Regions from separate parts of the Paenibacillus sp. VTT E-133280 genome, predicted to be linked through region 1. Evidence: riboswitches for the same ligand, from Rfam matches in the RefSeq annotation. Region 1 holds a riboswitch; each other region holds the start of a gene.
The links. Region 1 has a riboswitch for cobalamin ahead of CA600_RS09850 (S-layer homology domain-containing protein). Riboswitches for the same ligand answer to the same signal wherever they lie in the genome.
Positions count from the first base shown of each region.

Region 2: it holds a riboswitch for cobalamin, as region 1 does, so the genes downstream of both, CA600_RS28380 (anaerobic ribonucleoside triphosphate reductase) here and CA600_RS09850 (S-layer homology domain-containing protein) in region 1, are expected to answer to the same signal.
Region 3: it holds a riboswitch for cobalamin, as region 1 does, so the genes downstream of both, metE (5-methyltetrahydropteroyltriglutamate--homocysteine S-methyltransferase) here and CA600_RS09850 (S-layer homology domain-containing protein) in region 1, are expected to answer to the same signal.

Region 1 covers NZ_NFUX01000016.1:72,087-74,362, reverse strand. Annotated here, with positions in the region: gene CA600_RS09850 (S-layer homology domain-containing protein) at 1-1,006, opposite strand, end outside; cobalamin riboswitch at 1,272-1,472, opposite strand; gene CA600_RS09845 (hypothetical protein) at 1,563-2,141, opposite strand.
Region 2 covers NZ_NFUX01000101.1:4,909-7,184, reverse strand. Annotated here, with positions in the region: gene CA600_RS28380 (anaerobic ribonucleoside triphosphate reductase) at 1-1,482, opposite strand, end outside; cobalamin riboswitch at 1,700-1,933, opposite strand.
Region 3 covers NZ_NFUX01000115.1:4,077-6,352, reverse strand. Annotated here, with positions in the region: gene CA600_RS29315 (undecaprenyl-diphosphate phosphatase) at 1-520, shown strand, start outside; cobalamin riboswitch at 715-919, shown strand; gene metE (5-methyltetrahydropteroyltriglutamate--homocysteine S-methyltransferase) at 1,176-2,276, shown strand, end outside.

The DNA.
Region 1 (2,276 bases):
CAAGTGCTTGCATCGCCATCCCGGTCATATCGACGTCTGCTTTGGTTACACCTAAAGCCCAGCCCCCGGCATCTGCTGCACCTTTTTTAACTTCTCTATCTAAGATGTACTGAACCAGGTTTTCTCTTGTGCTTTGATATATAACTCCCTTCTCATCAGGATCAGGGAATAATACTGGAATTTCGTAGTCATGACTATCTAGTGCAATCAGAGCAAATATGGGACCGTTGTTCCCTTGCTTCTGAATATATTGATAATCAGCGAGTGCATTTCTTAGATCATGACCTGCAACATTCGTGATATCTTTTCCGATAGAGGTCAGTCCTAGAATTGCTCTGGAATTCTCTGTGCTTTTATTGGCGTCGAGTTTTCCATCCTCTTTGATAATCGATGTTATTTTCGTAGCTACATTGTTGTAATAGAGATCATAATAACCACTTGGTACTTTATAGTTCGCACGTGCTAGAGAAAGAATCGACCATTCTCCGCTACCTGTTCCAAATGACGGATTCTTTACAGTGTTAACGATGTAAGCCAAGCTTTTATCTAACTGTTCTTTGGCAGTAATTTTATAAGTAACCTGATAGGTTACATTATCTGCTTTGTTCCCAGCGCCATCTACAGCCGTTACTGCGATTACGTTACTACCTGGGTTAAGAGAGGCTCTGTACTCACCATTAGTAGCTGACAGAACGACTTGGTTCAGCTTTACTACTGGGATAATGTCTTTATAGACATTGTCTGTAACCACAACTTTGAAGCTTAAATCTTTACTGGATACTTCTTGTTTATCTTGTATACCTTCTATTAATATCGTAGGCTTCTCTGTATCTGGCTCTTGTACTAACGCATTAATCTGCTCTACTAGAGCTTGATTAACCTCTGTTGTTACAACTGCACTATCGGCAATTACTTCATTCGCATGAGCCGGGATTACGCTTGTAGAGAACGTCGTGATAAATACAGCTACAATGAGTAACCAAGCTAAAAACTTATTTTTCTTCATGTTTCCATAACCCTTCCCTTCTCTTCCTATAATAAAAAAACAGAATAAACTTTCCAAGCATAACGCCCTCGGCGTCCTTATAAGGACGTTATGCGTTTAGCGAGAAATATAAGACATAGAGTATAGGTGCTAAACTTATACTTTCTTATATTTTTAGCACTACAAAAAAACCACTCAACATAACGTCAAGAGGTTTAAGATAGTGAACCGCAATAATAGCAGGCATATACTATATCAAACACCCCTCTATCGCTCGTAGAGTTTAATGGTGTATCAGAAACAGGCAGATATTCTGGCTCAAGTATCATCACCCTTGCTACCTTCCCAGTTTCCCAGTGGTACCTTGCAAGGACTCCTCTTTCACAGCGGCGGGACCGCGCGGGACTCACACCCGCTTTCCATTTAACCAATCTATGATTGCATTTCCGAAACATTCATAATTGGCACCTATTGCTAATATTAATTTTTCATGCTCCATCATATCTAATATAGATGCTTTTGTCATGCAATATTTGTTTTTTGTATAACGAGTAGTTAGCGATAATCCTATTGAATATCAAATCATTTTAACCACAATATACTCTTTTTCTCTCAGCTCAAAGCCCTCCTCCAGTGACAAAGAGGCCAAATCAAAGAATCGATCATACTTTTTATTTCGTAGGAGCCCTTCTTCCTCAGCCCAACAAGTATAAAGCTCAAACTCGGCACCAGATACCCCATAATCTGTCATAAGCCTAAATAACTCCCGACAACACTTGAGTGAGGCATCATACGATCCTGGTAGCGTATCTTTTAGCTTAGGGGATACAGAGAAGCCGCCCCAATTCGGTGAAATCCGGTATACATATGGACTCCGAAAATGCTTGCGAATCTCATCGTTCCAATACCCAAGTTCCTCTATAAAAATACCCGCTGCATCTTCTTCCGAGTCGTATACAAGACAGTCCTCATCTCTTAAATGAGACAGATCTGCGATGTCATCCAAAGGAATTATGCCTTGCAGGCGTAAAGCCTCTCTTTGATTCTTATACTCTGGGGAATTTTTCACTTCATTATATGTCTTTGCTGACAGTACACTGCCTCTTTCTCCTAACGGAAGCTCTGTAGCCGAGCCTATGTAATGAAATCTGCTCACTGGATTGCCCTCCATAACTTTGGAATCACTGCAAATCACTAATTCATATATGAATTTACCACAAATTAGTAAGGTACTCGTTGAAATTATTCTATGTTAGGGTATTTGGTAAGCGTTTACAACAAATTAATGGAG
Region 2 (2,276 bases), on a different contig from region 1:
TAGATTCAGTTCTTCACTTTTCCGGTCGCAATACTCCCGCATATGACGTACGATAGCCACAGCCTTGGCATGGACTTCCATATCCTCGCCATGGTGTTTGCCGTACATGGCTTTCATGCATTCCGCCATACCGATGAAGCCGAGCGACAGACTACCATGCTTCAGCAGTTCACCTACAGAGTCTTCAGGAGCGAGGGTTTCGCCGCCTTCCCAGACGCCTTCTCGCATCATGAAATCGGATGCTTTAGCTTTTTGCGCGCTTTGGATGCGGAACCTATGAAGAAGTCCTTCCAGCGCAATGTCCATATAGTGATTTAGATCCTCATAGAAGCCAGCTTCGTCTGCGACGGTACGCCGGCCTGTTACTGTGCCGTGTGCCAGACCGAGCCGAACCAGATTCAGTGTATTAAAGGAAAGGTTGCCCTTCCCGGAGCAATGATTACGCCCAAAACGGTCACCGAGCACTCGAGTGCGGCAGCCCATTGTAGCAAATTCCGTATCAGGATCACTTGGATCATAATACTGCAAGTTGAGCGGAGCGTCTAGATTAGCAAAGTTCGGATACAGTCTGCGTGCAGAACATTCCGCTGCTTTTAGGAACAATTCATAGTTAGGATCGCCTTGCTGTTGGTTGATTCCTTGCTTGCATTTGAAGATTTGAATAGGGAATACAGGTGTTTCTCCGCTGCCAAGCCCGTTCATCGTTGCTGTTAGCAGGGAACTGATTACAAGCTGACCTTCTGGTGAAGTACAAGTACCATAATTGATACTGGTAAACGGAATTTGCCCGCCGGATCGGCTGGACATGGTATTGAGATTATGTACCATACTTTCAGCCGCTTGCAGGGTTTCGATTTCAGTTTCTTTCAGTGCATAACGGAACGATTTCGGATATACCTCGGCCAGATCGGTCCGGCTCATTGTGATCTCGCCCAAAGATTCATTAGCTTGTCCCTCATCAAAATAATCCAGACCCTTGCGGAACAGCTTAGCGAAGGATTTGGTTACATAAGGTGCCAGATCATAGTCGAGTTTATTGGCGGATACACCGCCATATTGAGCATTTTGCTGGGATTGAAAAATGATTGCTACTAGTGACATAGCTGTCATTATGGAGTTCGGAGGACGAACACTGCCGTTGCCGGTGTTGAAGCCTTCTCGGAGAAGCTTATCAAACGGGATAAAAATGCAGTTAGTCGTTCCGATTGCGTATTGATCCAGATCATGCACATAGACGACATTGTCATCAATGGCTTGCACCAGCTGCGGCGGCATCGTAAAGTTACGGGCGTACCATTTTGAATATTCACTGCCGAACTTGCTCATTTTACCGGAGAAACTCTCTCCGTTCAAATTGGCATTCTCGCGCAGCAAGTCCAAATCCCGGCTGTCGATAATATCGCGTCCTAAATCAATGAGCTCTTCTAAAAGAACTTCCCGTGCATTTGTTGTACCGTTAAATTGTCTCTCCAACAACGTCATTGTATAGCTCTCCTCTCAGTCTATCGTCCTATCATTAAGAAGTGGGGCCGCATAAGCGGCCGTATATTCATTGTGATCTCATAAAAAAAGCATCCCCTAGCGAGGATGGCTGAAAATGCCCGATGCGTTATGTAAATATCCACACAGATATTTGTAGTGGTCTCTAAGAAGATGACCGCATGCGGACACCACTCCTGTTCCTCGCAGGCACTCATAGTTGGTGTCGTCGAAACAGGCAGGTCTCCTGGCTTCCGTAGGACCTCTCAGCGCCTTCCCAAGGGGGTTCTTACCCTCAGTGGCTTCTGCCAGGAGATCTGCCCATCTTTAGCTTCTAAAAGCTTGTAAAGGGCATCCGGTTACAGTGGCGGGACCGCAGCGGATTTTCACCGTACTTCCCTATTAAGCTCTAATTCCGATTAAGGATCAAAGCGCCTGTCTCCACTATATTTTGTTGTCGTTAGATAAAAATAACCCAAGATGTTGTGTTTGTAAACAGTTTTTTAGAAAACCCGCGCGGGGAGCGGGTTCTTCAAAAGTACTCCACAAATGATCCACAGGCTGTCCATAAGTAATCCACAATTGATCCACAGGCATATGAAAAATGATTCATAAATTGTCCGAAAAGATGCCACAAAGAGTCCATAAATGTAGTGCAGATGACCCTAGAATTCACGTAAGAAAAAATACCCGTGGCGAAAGTCATATTTCGGAGAATTTTTGGGGGAAAGAAGAAGGGGCATAATAAAGCTGAGATCATTTGTGGGAGAGCGGTGGAGTTGTTACAATAGAAGGAG
Region 3 (2,276 bases), on a different contig from region 1:
AGGCGTGCTGGGGGTTCTGTTTAATGATTATATTGACGAACATTTATTCTCTACATCTACCGTGTTAATCGGTCTAGTAGTCGGTGCTGTATTAATGATTATTGCGGATCTATTCGGACCTAAGAAGATTCAAACGGAGAGTGTCGATCAGATTACATATAAGCAGGCGCTAGGTGTTGGTCTGGTCCAGTGCTTCTCCTTGTGGCCGGGATTTTCACGTTCCGGGTCGACGATTTCTGGTGGTGTTCTTCTGGGTATGAGTCATCGTGCTGCTGCTGATTTCACGTTTATTATGGCTGTTCCAATCATGGCAGGCGCCAGTTTACTCTCACTGATGAAGAACTGGCAATATTTCACCATCGATGCCCTGCCGTTCTTCATTGCAGGCTTTATCAGTGCCTTTGTGTTTGCGTTATTATCGATGCGTTTCTTCTTGAAATTGATCAACCGGATTAAGCTTTTACCATTTGCTATATATCGCATAGTACTTGCTGCAGTAGTATATTTCGTGTTTTTCTAAATCCGTTATAAGGAATCGATATAACCAAAGCCCCCGTCATCTATTGCAGATGACGGGGGCTTTCACGTATGATGACATCAGATTAAGACACTCACTTTATTGATGATAAGGATAAAGTAAAAGTTTCACTTTATTCTTATTATTCTCGCATAAACGTCTTACCGTCCTTAAAAGGACGCCAATGGCGTTTTAGCTTGAAAATAACGGAGACAGGTGCTTGCCGGAATTAGTAATTCGGTAGGCTTAAAAGGGAAGTTCGGTTCGAAGCCGATGCGGTCCCGCCACTGTAACGGAAGAGTCCATAGCAACATATGTCACTGGCAATTTACTACTGCTGGGAAGACTGCTAAGGATGCTGACACCGCTAGCCAGGAGACCTGCCTGTTTCAACAGCACTGCTTCACCTACGGAGGATAGGAAGGTGTTAGACGTTAACCATAGGTATATTATGGGCGTCTTTCCCTTTGACTTTTTTTAGGGAAGGGCGCTCTTTTTTAAAATATAAGAAAGTATAAGTTTTGCACCTATGCTTTATGTCTTATATTTCTCGCTAAAATGCTTACCGTCCTTACAAGGACGCCGAAGGCGTTTATGCTTATAGGAATGCAAGTGATATCAAGTCCAAAATAAGAAAATGGAGAAGGGGAGCTGCAAAGTGACGAACAAAGTAAAAGTAAGTAATCTTGGCTATCCAAGAATCGGAAAAAACCGCGAGTGGAAGAAAACGTTGGAAGCCTTCTGGGCGGGGAAAATAAATGAGGAAGAATTCCGTACTGAAATGACAGGCATTCAGCTTCAGCATTTGAAGACTCAGCAGGAGGCAGGAATTGATTTCATTCCGGTAAATGATTTTACATTCTACGATCATGTGCTGGATACAGCTGTTATGTTCGGGATCGTACCTCCACGTTATGCGTATGACGGTGGCGACATTGGACTTGATCTTTATTTTGCGATGGCTAGAGGAAATGCTGAGGCTACCGCTTGTGAGATGACTAAATGGTTCAATACGAACTATCATTACATCGTTCCAGAGATTGGTGCACAAACGCCGCGTCTGACCGAGAACAAACCACTGGAAGCTTATCGTTTTGCCAAGTCCCAAGGGGGAATTGAGGGTAAACCTGTAGTTTTAGGCCTTTATACATTCCTTAAGTTGTCAAAAGGTTTTGCATCTGCGGATATTGCGAAGATTGCTGCTCGGTTTCTTCCGGTTTACATTCAGCTGTTGCAGGAACTGAAGCAAGAAGGAGTATGCTGGGTACAGATGGATGAACCAGCAATTGTTACAGGAATAAATGAGTCAGAATTATCCTTACTTCACTCGATTTACACAGAAATTGCTGAATCCGTGCCTGGTTTAAATATTATTCTGCAGACTTACTTTGAAGCTGCTGAACCGCTGGAGGCATTGTTCAAACTTCCGGTACAAGGTTTAGGTCTTGATTTTGTCCATGATGGCGGGACGAACCTGGCATCGATTGAACGTCTTGGCTGGCCTGAGGATAAGTGGCTGGGAGCGGGTATTATTGACGGACGCAACATCTGGCGCTCGGATCTGGATGCTAAGCTGCAGCTAATCGAGAAGCTGAGTGTACATGTACCGCTTGATCGTCTTATTCTACAGCCTTCTTGCAGTTTGCTGCATGTTCCGGTTACTGTTCAGGGTGAGGCGAAGCTGAAGACAACCGTCAAGGCTGCATTAGCCTTTGCTGATGAGAAGCTTAGTGAGCTTGGCCTGCTTGCTGCAGCCTTA